2 linked regions of the Formosa sp. Hel1_33_131 genome follow. The protein of the gene in region 2 interacts with the protein of the main gene of each other region in a pairwise test. Links are inferred from orthologs where the notes say so. Each region holds a gene or a part of one and is shown on either strand. Other genes may lie near its edges. The genes, in order: gyrB and gyrA.

Region 1 (6,971 bases), 350 kb from region 2 along the record:
GGAAGTTTTCCTATGAGTCCAAGGTATTGTGTGAGATCATGCTGAAGTCCTACCCCAATTAAATTGGCGTTCACTTTTGAAGCAAAACCGGTTTTGGGAACATACCTTAATTTAATGGTTGTTTTAAAAGGCAGTCCGAGTCCAACTTGAACAAAAGGGGCTGGAACAGCACTGGCTGGCAAATCTTTTGCGATGCCACCAGGCAATTCAAATGTCCCCGATTTAAAGTTACCCCCTTGGTAAGGAATAGACACATTGAACGCTGTGTTCGTATTGTCTTTTCCTAAAACGGTTGGAATGCTTGTGCTTCCTCCATCCACAAGAGATATAAAATTATAGTCATCGGCTATAAATTCAAACACCTTGTCTTTGTCTGGCGTGAAAGACGCATTGAGTCCGAAGGTAATATCAAACCCGAGTTTTTTGTGTGTTTTTGCTGTGGAATACCAACCGCCATTCATACTACTCATCAACCCTTTCATTGCTGGGCTGAGGTAATTTTGAAGTAAGGTACTGGCATCGTCCGATCCGAGTATGACATCTCCAAGATTCTGAGCACTTGACACATTCACTCCAAAAAGGAATGCACAAAAAATAATTATTCTTTTCATATAAATAGGATTTGGGGTTGCTTCTTAAGCATCGATATTGGCATAAATTGCATTTTTCTCGATGAATTCTCTTCTTGGCGGCACATCGTCTCCCATCAACATTGAGAAGATACGATCGGCTTCGGTTCCATTGTCAATTTGAATTTGACGTAAGGTTCTAAACTCTGGATTCATGGTGGTGTCCCAAAGTTGTATGGCATTCATTTCTCCAAGACCTTTATAACGTTGAATTTTTGCACCATCGCCATATTGCTCCATCAGCGCCAAACGCTCTTCATCATTCCATGCATATTCTTTTTTGGCTCCTTTCTTCACTAAAAACAAAGGAGGCGTGGCGATGTAAATATGACCGTTTTCGATCAATTCTTTCATGTATCTAAAAAAGAAGGTCAAAATAAGTGTTTCAATGTGGCTACCATCAATATCGGCATCACACATAATCACAATTTTATGGTATCTTAATTTTGAAAGGTTCAGCGCTCTGGGATCTTCTTCGGTTCCAATGGTCACCCCTAAAGCCGTGAATATGTTTTTGATTTCTTCATTTTCAAACACCTTATGAGTCATTGCTTTTTCGACGTTCAAAATCTTACCTCTTAATGGCAAAATCGCTTGAAAAGCTCTATCCCGTCCCATTTTTGCGGTTCCACCTGCCGAATCTCCCTCAACTAGATAAATTTCACATTTTGTAGGATCTTGTTCTGAACAGTCACTCAGTTTCCCAGGCAAGCCTCCAATACTCATAACGGATTTACGTTGCACCATGTCACGTGCCTTTTGGGCTGCATGACGGGCTTGCGCTGCAAGGATCACTTTTTGAACAATGATTTTAGCATCGTCCGGATTTTCCTCTAAATAGTTGGTCAGCATTTCTGAAACGGCCTGACTCACGGAAGCAGATACTTCTCTGTTTCCTAACTTGGTTTTGGTCTGTCCTTCAAATTGTGGTTCTTGAACTTTTACAGAAATAATAGCAGTCAATCCTTCACGGAAATCATCCCCTGCAATGTCAAACTTAAGCTTGTCTAACATCCCCGATTCATCGGCATATTTTTTTAATGTATGGGTCAGTCCCCGACGGAAACCAGATAAGTGGGTTCCTCCTTCATGGGTATTAATATTATTTACATAGGAATGTAAATTCTCCGCATAAGAGGTGTTATAAATCATCGCAACTTCTACAGGAACTCCGTTTTTCTCCCCTTCAAAAGCAATGACGCTTTTCATGATCGGATCACGGTTGCTGTCCAAATATTTGATAAACTCTGAAAGTCCTTCGGTAGAATGAAACGTCTCACCCACAAATTCGCCTTTTTCGTCTTTTTCTCTTTCATCAACAAGCACAACGGTAATGCCTTTATTCAAAAACGCCAACTCTCTTAAACGACTCGCTAAGGTATCATATACATATACTAAAGTCTGTGTAAATATTTGAGGATCGGGTCTAAAAGTAACCGTCGTTCCTCTTCTATCAGTTTCCCCGACTTGCTTCACAGGATACATCGCTTTACCGCGTTCGTATTCTTGCTCATAAACTTTTCCATCTCTGAAAACCGTTGCTTTTAAATGCTCAGAGAGTGCATTCACACAACTGACACCAACTCCGTGTAAACCCCCAGAAACTTTATAAGAATCTTTATCAAATTTACCACCAGCCCCAATCTTAGTCATCACAACTTCCAAAGCAGAAACGCCTTCTTTTTTGTGAATATCTACAGGGATACCACGACCATTATCTTCCGTTGTGATGGAATTATCTTCATTGATAATCACGGTAATTTTATCACAGTGACCTGCCAAAGCTTCATCGATCGAGTTGTCAATCACCTCATACACCAAGTGGTGCAATCCTCTCAAACCTACATCTCCAATATACATGGACGGACGCATACGCACATGTTCCATTCCTTCTAAGGCCTGAATACTATCTGCCGAATAACTACTTTTATTAACTTCTTCGCTCATTGTGTTGAATGTGTTATTTAGTTTAAATTAAATGCCGCAAAAACCGCATTTAGCCACACAAAGATAATTAATCTCTCATCGAATTTAAAGCGATTTTTAAGTGATTTAAGTGGAATTATTAACAATCGGCTGTTTTTCTAAAACGCGCTTAAATCCACTAAAAACGCCCTTAAATCAAATTTAAGGGCGTTGTGATATTAAAATAAATTAAAAAAATATAAAAAGGACTTCAGAAGCCTTTATTTGCGTTTATAAATTTTCTAGTCGTAAGCTTTGTCATGCACATTTAGAATTGCTCTTCCAGAAGGTTCGTTCATGTTTTTAAAGGCTTCATCCCATTCTAGAGCAATAGCTGTACTACAAGCGACACTTGCCTCTTGCGGCACACTTAAAGCAGCGGCATCACTTGGAAAATGTTCTTCGAAAATGGAACGGTAATAAAATTCTTCTTTGTTTTGTGGGGTTTGAATTGGAAACCTGAATTTAGCATTTGCCAATTGTTCATCAGAAACCTGTTTATCAACTACTTCTTTTAAGGTATCAATCCAGCTATAGCCAACGCCATCGCTAAATTGTTCTTTTTGACGCCATGCTACACTTTCGGGCAACATATCTTCAAAGGCTTTTCTAATGACCCATTTTTCCATGCGTTCGCCATTGATCATTTTATCTTGTGGGTTGATGCGCATTGCGACATCCATAAATTCTTTGTCTAAAAATGGTACACGTCCTTCAATGCCCCAAGCCGCTAAACTTTTGTTGGCGCGCAAACAATCGTACATGTGTAACTTATCTAATTTACGAACTGTTTCTTCATGAAATTCTTGACCATTAGGGGCTTTATGAAAATACAAATAGCCTCCAAAAATCTCATCGGCTCCTTCACCAGACAATACCATCTTAATTCCCATAGACTTAATAACTCTTGCCATTAAATACATTGGCGTTGAAGAACGAATGGTGGTAATATCGTACGTTTCTATATTATAAATCACATCTTTAATGGCATCCAATCCTTCTTGAATGGTGAATTTAATTTCATGATGTACGGTTCCAATATGATCTGCAACCACTTGTGCCGCTGCCAAATCTGGAGAGCCTTCTAATCCTACCGCAAAGGAGTGTGTTTGCGGATACCAAGCATCCGTTTCATCACCAGATTCCACACGCTTTTGAGCATATTTTTTTGCTATTGCAGATACCACGGACGAATCCAAACCACCGGATAGCAACACACCATAAGGCACATCACTCATTAATTGTCTGTGCACCGCTGCTTCTAATGCTTCTTTAATTATCGCAATACTTGTTTCGTTTTCTTTTACGGCATCATATTCTCTCCAATCTCTTTTGTACCATTGTACAAATTTCCCGTCTTTACTAGACATATAATGTCCGGGTGGAAACAACTCAATTTTAGAACAGGTTCCTTCCAAGGCTTTTAATTCTGAAGCCACATAAAAGGTGCCATTTTGATCCCAGCCTATATACAAAGGAATGATTCCCATGTGGTCACGAGCAATAAAGTATTCGTCTTTTTCGACATCGTAAATCGCAAAGCCAAAAATTCCGTTCAGGTCGTCCACAAAATCGACGCCTTTGTCTTTATAAAGTGCCAAGATGACTTCACAATCACTTTGGGTTTGAAAATTGTATTTACCTTCGTATTGTTTCCGGATGTCTTGATGGTTATAAATCTCACCATTGGCAGCCAAAACAAGTTTTTTGTCTTCACTGAGCAACGGTTGTTTCCCAGACGCAGGATCCACAATTGCCAAACGCTCGTGCGACATCACGGTTTTTTCATCGCTATAAATACCGCTCCAGTCCGGTCCACGGTGTCTTATTTTTTTTGACATCTCAAGGACTTGAGGTCTTAAAATTTCTGATTTTTGTTTTAAATCAAATGCACAAACAATTCCACACATAATAGTTTCTTATTTATTAGATTGCAAATATGCATCTAAACTTATATATTATAAATACATATTGTATAAATGCTAATAAATTGAAACTAAAAATTGACAATACATATTATACTGTAATTAAAAAGACTTAAAAAAGTGTAAAAGGTAAAATAACCAAAGTATTTGAATTGAAATTATTTGGGACTGTTTTTTGAAAACAGCAACCTTTGTTTTAAGAAGGGAATTTTTAAAAGTAAGGTTTTCCCTTACTTTTAGTAAGGGAAATGCAGTATTCTCATTTTTATGATACTTTACTGTTAGTTTTCTGATAGTTTTCTGTTATTTTACTGATAGTTTTAAATTATCTTTATGAAAATATCATTTTTTATTTGGATACTGTATTTCATATTATTACATTTACAAACACTTAGACATCAAATCTAATTTTTCATAACCTTTTCATAACCAATTTTTCTTTTAAGTGAATGCGCGTAGACTGTAACTCAGGATACCTGTAGTGTAACTTATTTGAGGGGTTTCAGTCGGGTGTTCATTAAAAAAAATGATTTAAACCTAAAAACTCTTAGTTATGAAAACAACACAAAAAAACACCTTCAAACGAATTGTCTATGTTGTCTTTATGGCACTTTTAATTACCTCTTGCGAAAGAGATGACACTGAATTCACAGACAGCTCACAAACCGAAACAAAAGGGTTTACCGTAAAATCGGTCACTCTAAATGAAGTGAAAGGGAATACGTTGATAAAAAAATCTTTGGATTTAATCGATTCTCAATTTGATTTCAATAAGTTCAATACAACAATGGCTTCTAAAAATCAGGGCACTTATTCTAGGGCTACATCGGCAGACCCCATAACAAGCAATGACAACAGCTTTACCATATTGACGGATGAAATTTTGGAAGTAAGCACAGACACCACAAAAGTGTATACCTTTAGGATTGAAACCCCTACGAAACCCGAATCCCATTTTGAAAATTTTGTAATACACAAAAAAAGCAATGATTCTATTGAATACTATATTTACAGATACCAAAAAATTGGACTTGGTCTTAAAGACTTAAATATGTCCAAAGAACAGGTAAGCAGCGATCAGATTAATGCAAGTGATTTTGATGACTATACACAAAGCAAAATGTTTTATGACTATGCCAACAACTGCTGGATTAGCGTTTCTGTCGTAAATGGTATATTGATTATAGACGCATCGGACTGCTTTATTGCAAGCAGTGGCGATGGATCTGGAACAGGAAGTGGTTTTAGCTTTGGACCCTGGGCAATTACCGGAGTAACAGAAAATGACATCTGTATAATATCAAGAGCATTACTTGATGCTTATGGAAATGTTCGATATGACCAAGATGGAGACCCTATGTATCAAACGGCATTTGTAGACTGTCCAGACTCAGGAACGTCTTCATCTGATTTAGATCAAGACAATCCTTGGGGGAATTCAAATACCGACCCCAACTACGACCCACTACACAATTCTTCGGGCGGCGGCGGATCCTCCTCAGGGAACGCCAACGGAGATGACCCACTCGAAAATATCATAATAGCTGTATTACCTAGCAGATTGGACCGCGAAACAGACGCCTTTTTTGACAACCTCACAGACGAACAAAAAGAATGTTTAAACCCCAATTCAGGACAAGCTCACTATTCAACAGTAAAAGACATTACCGCTTATTTTGAAAACAACCAAGCAACTGGAGGCACAGGCTATGACGACCCAGTCATAAACCCGCAAGCTACAACTCTTGCTACAGCGGCTATTGATGCAATGTGTAATGGTGTCGGTGAAAATTTTCAAGAAGCTCTTGATATTGTTATTTCCTTAATTATTGAAGATGAAATTGTTGATGCAAATTTAGACGACTGCTCTAAAGGAATTTTAGGCGAACTTAAAACCCTGCAATCTACTGACATTGCAGAAGTAATCAAAAGGTTTGGAGACCTGAACGCTCCTTATGATTGGGAAATTAAAACAGAAACGCCTACAAATCCAAACCATGCTGCTGAAACAAATTGGGTTCTGGATTCAAATGGGCAGGGAACACCCTATGACTACTTAACGGTAATTGACCCTACTTATAAAAACCAAGCCACAAAAATTGCCGTTGCAAGAACTATTTTACATGAGGCGATACATGCTTATATATTAAGTTATGTAGACGATGTTATTGAAAACAATACCGACTCAACAATTATTAACAATTTTCAAGATAATTTTCCAGCTGTATGGAACTTCTATGTTGCTCAGGAAAATGGTGTTGCTGTTGGCAATATTGAGGATGCCCATCATGAACAAATGGCAGCTTCTTTTATTGAAATAATTGGCGATGCTTTAGCTGAATACGATAATAATCAACAAGACAGTACTTATTATGAACACCTTGCATGGGGGGCTTTATATAACACGGACGCTTGGATTAGTGCGCAAGGTCCTGGAGGCTATATAGATTTC
Region 2 (7,197 bases):
TGTATCCGCAGCAAGAACCCCTATCGGGAGTTTTTTAGGAGGTTTATCCTCTGTTCCTGCGCCAAAATTAGGTGCGATTGCTATTAAAGGCGCGCTTGATAAAATCAATCTAAGCCCTGAACTTGTAGATGAGGTTCTAATGGGCAATGTTGTACAAGCTGGCACTGGGCAAGCCCCAGCAAGACAGGCCGCTATTTATGCGGGCATTCCTGATTCGGTACCCTGTACCACGGTCAACAAAGTTTGTGCCTCTGGAATGAAAACGATTATGCAAGCCGCCCAATCAATTGCTTTGGGAGATGCTGATATTATTGTTGCGGGTGGTATGGAAAACATGAGTTCAATTCCGCACTATCACCATGCACGTTCGGCACATAAATTTGGCTCCGTGACATTTGATGATGGCTTACAGAAAGATGGTTTGGTGGATGCTTATGCAAATCAAGCCATGGGAATTTTTGCAGATACTTGTGCAACAGAATATAAGTTTACAAGAGAAGCACAAGATGCTTTTGCGATTCAATCGTACAAACGCTCTACAGATGCATGGAATGAAGGTAAATTTGATTCTGAAGTGGTTCCTGTAGAAGTCCCACAACGAAGAGGAGAACCTATTGTTGTCGATAGAGATGAAGAATACACAAACGTTCGTTTAGAAAAAATACCGAGCTTGCGTGCTGCTTTCACAAAAGACGGAACTGTAACCGCTGCAAATGCATCCACCATAAATGATGGTGCCGCTGCATTGGTCCTTATGAGTAAAGAAAAAGCAAAAGAATTAGGTTTGAAACCTTTAGCCACTATAAAAGGCTATGCCGATGCTGCAAGAGAACCCGAATGGTTCACTGTAGCACCTTCAAAAGCACTGCCTAAAGCATTGGCAAAAGCAGCGATTGATATTTCGGAAGTAGATTTCTTTGAATTCAATGAAGCATTTTCGGTAGTGGGCTTAGCAAACATGAAATTATTGGGGCTAAACGATTCAAATGTAAATGTCAATGGAGGTGCCGTTTCTTTAGGCCACCCCCTTGGATGTTCGGGTGCTCGAATTGTGGTAACCTTATTGAGTGTCCTCGAACAAAATAATGGGAAAATTGGAGCTGCAGCGATTTGTAATGGCGGTGGCGGTGCTTCGGCATTGATCCTAGAACGAAATATTTAAGGAATGCAATACGGCCTTTGCTACCTCAGCGTTGTTGCTTTAAGATCTGAAGCTACGGATACGAGCGAATTAATTTCGCAAGTACTCTATGGCGATCATTTTAAGGTTTTAGAGCACCGTAAATCTTGGAGTCGCATCCGGTTGGGATTTGATAAATATGAAGGATGGATTGACAATAAACAGTTTCAATTTATTGACGAATTGGAATATAAAGAGCTCCACAAATCCGATCCTTTAATGACCACGGATTTGGTTGATTTTATCACAAATCAAAAACAACAATTACATCCTATTTTGTTAGGTTCAGCGCTTAATGGCCTCTCCTATTTAAAACATACATTTGAAGGAGCAAAAGCTATTGGGTCTAAAGACAAATCTAAACTTGTAGAGACTGCTATACTATACCTCAACACTCCTTATTTATGGGGAGGAAAAACACCTTTTGGGATTGACTGTTCTGGATTCGTTCAAATGGTTTATAAACTAAATGGATTCAAAATTTTAAGAGATGCCTCTCAACAAGCATCTCAAGGGGATGCCCTTAGTTTTATCGAGGAAAGTGAACCTGGTGATTTAGCTTTTTTTGATAATAATGAAGGGGAGATTATTCATGTAGGGATGATCATGGAAGACCATCACATTATTCATGCGCATGGTAAAGTTCGGATTGACCTCCTCGATCAAAGTGGCATCTATAATGTAGATACTAAAACACACTCTCACAAACTGAGAGTCATCAAAAAAATTATCCCATAAAAAAAGTCATTCAAATTGAATGACTTTTTAATATCGTAAAACTAAACGTTACTCTTTTGGTTTTAATGAATCCGAAAGTGCTTTAAATTCTTTGTATTTATCCGTATTCCCTACAGCACTGTATATGTTTGCTAAGGTTTTAGCCGCTTGATAATTGCTTGGATCTATGCCAAATGCACTTTCTAAATAAGGAATTGCATCTAAGTATAACTGGTTTCGCTTTGCTTTTAATTCATCGTACTTTCGGTCGTCTGCAGCAGATGATCCTAATTTGTTCATTTCCTCTAGCACTGATTCTTCTTGTCCTAAGATTAAAGCCGCTAAATTTATATAAGCATTGGTATAATCTGGCTTTAATTCGATGGCTCTTTGGTAATATTTTTTAGAACTTTCTAAATCATCCGTTTCTGCAGAAATAACTCCTAAGTTATATTGTAATTCAGAATTATTAGGATCTTTTTGAATGGCAACTTCCAACAACTCTTTAAATTTTACGGTATTACCCATTGAGTAATAAACATTTGCTTCTGTCAATAATAAATTTAAATCTTCAGGAGCTTCTGCTCTTGCTACAGCCATGGCTTGAAGTGCTTTTTCATTGTCTCCATTTTGAACATATATGAGCGCGATGTTTTTAATGATTTCTGGAAACTTAGATTTAGTGGTTTCATCTTTGGGATTGATATGCGATTTAGCTTTCACCGAAAGGTCTCTCAACATCATATTACCAAACGCTTCTTCAACTTGTGTTTCTTTGTTTGTAGCGAGGTAATTTTTTTCAATCCCCGTATAACCTAGACTTCTCAATTCTTCATACATCATAAGGGAACGGTCATATTGCTTGGCATTGACCGCTGTAGAAGCAGCATAAAACAAATAAACCGTATCGTTAGGAGATAATTTATAGGCGTTTTCAAAATAACCTGAAGATGCTTCATATTCATCTGTTCTCAAAAGGGAACTTCCTTTATTAACCAAATGGGCTTTTAAATTTAGCGTTTGATCTTTAACTCCTTGTGCCTGCGCTGGTGCAGTGACTAATTTTAAAGCTTCAATCGATTTTTTGATGGTACTAAAATCGGGCTCGCCATTGTTTAGGTAATAGATACTTCTTTGTAAGTAATATTGACTTTTATATTTTTCGTCCATAGAACCTAAAAGTGCTTCGGCAGCATCAAGTGCCACGCCTGCTTTTTCATAATTTCCCTTTGCTATCTCCTTCGTCGCTGTTTTAATTTCTTTCTTTTGGGCAACAGCAGAAAATCCTAGAGTTAGTGCTATTACAAATACAAGATATTTTTTCATCTTATTTAAATTTTAATAGTTAGTATTAATAGTTATTCTTCTTCTTGAGTATCAACAGTTGTGTCATCTGTTTCAGTAGCACCTGTGGTTTCTTCAGCGCCTTCTTCCGTTAAACCTTCAATTGCTTCGATGTCTTCTTCATCTTCCCGCATTACTTTTGCAACGGCAGCAATCGAATCATTCCCTTTAAGGTTGATCAAACGAACGCCTTGTGTGGCACGTCCCATCACTCTTAAATCTTCTACAGCCAATCGGATTGCAACGCCTGATTTATTAATGATCATTAAATCATCTTCATCGGTTACATTTTTGATGGATACTAAATTACCTGTTTTATCTGTAATTGAAATGGTCTTGACACCTTTTCCACCTCTATTTGTGATTCGGTAATCTTCCAAGCTAGATCGTTTACCATAGCCGTTTTCAGATACGACTAGGATGTTACTTTCCATGTCATCTACAGCAATCATTCCGATCACCTCATCCGCTTCATGCGCTAAAGTAATCCCGCGAACTCCTGAAGCACCACGGCCCATTGGACGGGTTTTGGCTTCTTCAAATCGAATGGCTTTCCCAGATTTTAATGCTAACATCACTTGACTTTCGCCTGTGGTAAGTTTTGCTTCTAGTAATTCATCATCTTCTTTGATCGTAATGGCATTAATTCCATTCGTTCTTGGTCGAGAATATTGTTCTAAAGATGTTTTTTTAACCTGACCTTTTTTGGTGGCCATAATCACATAGTGCGAATTCGTGTATTCTTCGTCTTTTAAATCCTGAGTACAAATAAACGCTTTGACTTTATCGTCTTGTTCTATGTTTATTAAATTTTGAATGGCGCGCCCCTTAGACGTTTTACTACCTTCTGGGATTTCATAAACACGCATCCAGAAACATTTTCCTTTTTGAGTGAAGAACAACATATACTGGTGGTTGGTTCCTACAAATAAATGTTCTAAGAAATCTTCGTTACGAGTGGTGGATGCTTTTTGTCCAACTCCACCTCTATTTTGAGTTCTATATTCTGTTAATGACGTACGTTTGATATACCCTGCATGTGAAATTGTAATGACAACTTGCTCATTAGGAATCATGTCCTCAATCGATAAATCACCTCCAGCATATTCAATCACAGAGCGACGTTCATCACCATACTTATCTTTAACAACAGCAAGCTCTTCTTTAATGATGAGCATACGACGTTCTTTTTTATCAAGAATGTCTTTTAACTCATCAATCGTTTTCATGATTGCATCGTACTCGCCACGTAATTTATCTTGTTCTAAGCCTGTTAATTGTCTTAATCGCATTTCAACAATCGCTTTGGATTGTAGTTCGCTCAGTTTAAAACGTTCGATTAATTTTTCACGGGCTTCTTCAGCATTTGAACAACCTCTAATAATTGCGATGACTTCATCGATATTATCGGAAGCAATGATCAATCCTTCTAATATATGAGCGCGTTCTTCGGCTTTTCTAAGTTCGTAGGTTGTACGACGTACGACCACTTCGTGACGGTGCTCTACAAAATGATGAATCATATCTTTTAGATTCAACATTTCTGGGCGTCCATTTACCAACGCAATATTATTCACACTAAAAGAAGACTGAAGTGCTGTATATTTATAAAGTTTATTTAAGACAATATTAGGAATGGCATCTCTTTTTAAAACATAAACAATGCGCATTCCATTTCTATCTGATTCATCACGAATGGTAGAAATCCCTTCCATCTTTTTATCATTCACCAAATCAGCAGTTTTCTTAATCATGTCTGCTTTATTGACTTGGTATGGAATTTCGGTAACGATTATGCACTCACGTCCATTCACGTCTTCTATATTCGCTTTGGCACGCATAACGACACGGCCACGACCTGTTTTAAACGCTTCTTTCACACCATCATAGCCATAAATAATTCCTCCTGTAGGAAAATCAGGTGCTTTAACATATGTGATTAATTCATCAATATCGATGTCTGTGTTATCTATATATGCTGTAATTCCATCCACTACTTCCGAAAGGTTGTGAGGAGGCATGTTGGTGGCCATACCCACAGCAATTCCTGAAGCACCATTTACTAATAGGCCTGGAATTCGTGTTGGTAATACAGTAGGTTCTTGAAGTGTATCATCAAAATTTAACTTATGATCAACCGTTTCCTTATCAATATCCGCAAGCATATCTTCCGATATTTTACGCATTCTGGCTTCTGTATAACGCATTGCTGCAGGACTGTCACCATCAATCGACCCAAAATTCCCTTGCCCATCAACCAGCATATATCGCAAACTCCATTCTTGAGCCATACGAACCATTGCGTCATAAACAGAGGTATCTCCGTGTGGGTGATACTTACCTAAAACTTCACCAACAATTCTTGCCGATTTTTTGTGCGCTGTATTGGATCGAACACCAAGTTCATGCATTCCAAATAAGACCCGGCGATGCACAGGTTTTAATCCATCCCTTACGTCAGGAAGTGCCCGAGACACTATTACCGACATCGAATAATCGATGTAAGCTGACTTCATTTCATCTTCTATATTAATGGGGATTAACTTTTCTCCTTCTACCATACTACGTTATATTTTTATTTATTAAATAACCTAGCTAATATACTACTTTTCAAATTATTACTGAGTGAATTTTCATGACTTTTTTTAATCAAATTTATCAACAATTTTAAGAGGCAAAATGGTTAATAAATAGTGGCTTAAAAATTTTGATTTTAATTAGTTTTTGCTATCATTTGTATAAATAAAAAATAAAAAGGTATAGTTTTTGATTTAATGCCTTTGAATTTGTAAATTTAACCAAAGATTTTTTATGGATGATAATTTTTCCCCCAGAGTTAAAGATGTTATTTCTTTCAGTAAAGAAGAAGCACTTCGTTTAGGTCACGATTTTATTGGCACTGAACATTTGATGCTTGGACTTTTAAGAGATGGCAATGGCAAGGCAATCGATATTTTGAACGCTTTAGACGTTGACCTTAGTCATTTGCGTCGTAAGGTTGAAATCCTCAGTCCTTCCAACCCCAATATTATGATTGCTTCTGATGAGAAAAAAAACCTCCACTTGACACGTCAAGCAGAACGGGCTTTAAAAACAACTTTTTTAGAAGCGAAGCTTTTTCAAAGTAAATCTATAAATACAGCACATTTACTTTTATGTGTGTTGAGAAATGAAAATGACCCTACAACAAAGCTATTGAATAAACTAAAAGTAGATTACGATAACGCTAAAGAACAATTTAAATATATGATCACAAACGACGACTACACGGAGACTCCAAAAGCAGCCGCTTTTCCAAGTGAAGATATGCCTAAAGATGAAAATAAAGACAGTTCATTTGGTCAAAGCAGCGTTCAAAAAGGAGTGAAAAAATCGAAAACCCCCGTTCTAGATAATTTTGGAAGAGACCTTACTGAAATGGCAGAACAAGGGAAATTAGACCCTGTAGTCGGACGTGAAAAAGAAATTCAACGTGTCTCTCAGATTTTAAGCCGTCGTAAGAAAAACAATCCTTTGTTGATTGGTGAACCTGGTGTTGGCAAATCTGCTATTGCCGAAGGCTTGGCCATTCGAATCATCAAACGTAAAGTCTCTCGAATTTTATTCAATAAACGCGTGGTTACTTTAGATTTGGCCAGCATTGTAGCTGGTACCAAATACCGTGGTCAGTTTGAAGAGCGCATGAAAGCGGTGATGAATGAGTTGGAAAAAAATGACGATATTATTTTATTCATCGATGAAATCCATACGATTGTAGGGGCCGGTGGCGCTACGGGAAGTTTGGATGCTTCTAATATGTTTAAACCCGCATTGGCACGTGGCGAACTGCAATGTGTAGGCGCTACAACTCTTGACGAATACAGACAGCACATCGAAAAAGACGGCGCACTTGAACGTCGTTTTCAAAAAGTCATCGTGGAGCCAACAACGGTGAGTGAAACGATTGAGATATTAAA

What was found.
Region 1: the proteins of gyrA (region 2) and gyrB interact in binary tests that used the Escherichia coli proteins (3 or more experiments, as listed by UniProt). The link is inferred for Formosa sp. Hel1_33_131 from one-to-one orthologs.

What each region holds. Positions count from the first base shown.
Region 1 is NZ_CP017260.1:1,916,394-1,923,364, reverse strand. What follows is about bases 107-3,008. They hold gyrB (DNA topoisomerase (ATP-hydrolyzing) subunit B), read right to left. Parts: upstream 2,577-3,008; coding sequence 636-2,576; downstream 107-635. Other genes in these bases: asnB (asparagine synthase B), read right to left, coding at 2,837-3,008; FORMB_RS08790 (DUF6588 family protein), read right to left, coding at 107-611. In the rest of the region: more of FORMB_RS08790, read right to left, coding at 1-106; more of asnB, read right to left, coding at 3,009-4,504; FORMB_RS08775 (hypothetical protein), read left to right, coding at 5,073-6,971. UniProt on the Escherichia coli protein: DNA gyrase negatively supercoils closed circular double-stranded DNA in an ATP-dependent manner to maintain chromosomes in an underwound state.
Region 2 is NZ_CP017260.1:2,266,748-2,273,944, reverse strand. The notes cover bases 3,030-6,157. They hold gyrA (DNA gyrase subunit A), read right to left. Parts: upstream 5,803-6,157; coding sequence 3,256-5,802; downstream 3,030-3,255. Other genes in these bases: FORMB_RS10470 (ATP-dependent Clp protease ATP-binding subunit), read left to right, coding at 6,053-6,157; FORMB_RS10480 (tetratricopeptide repeat protein), read right to left, coding at 3,030-3,223. Also shown: FORMB_RS10490 (acetyl-CoA C-acyltransferase), read left to right, coding at 1-1,162; FORMB_RS10485 (C40 family peptidase), read left to right, coding at 1,166-1,918; more of FORMB_RS10480, read right to left, coding at 1,967-3,029; more of FORMB_RS10470, read left to right, coding at 6,158-7,197. UniProt on the Escherichia coli protein: A type II topoisomerase that negatively supercoils closed circular double-stranded (ds) DNA in an ATP-dependent manner to maintain chromosomes in an underwound state.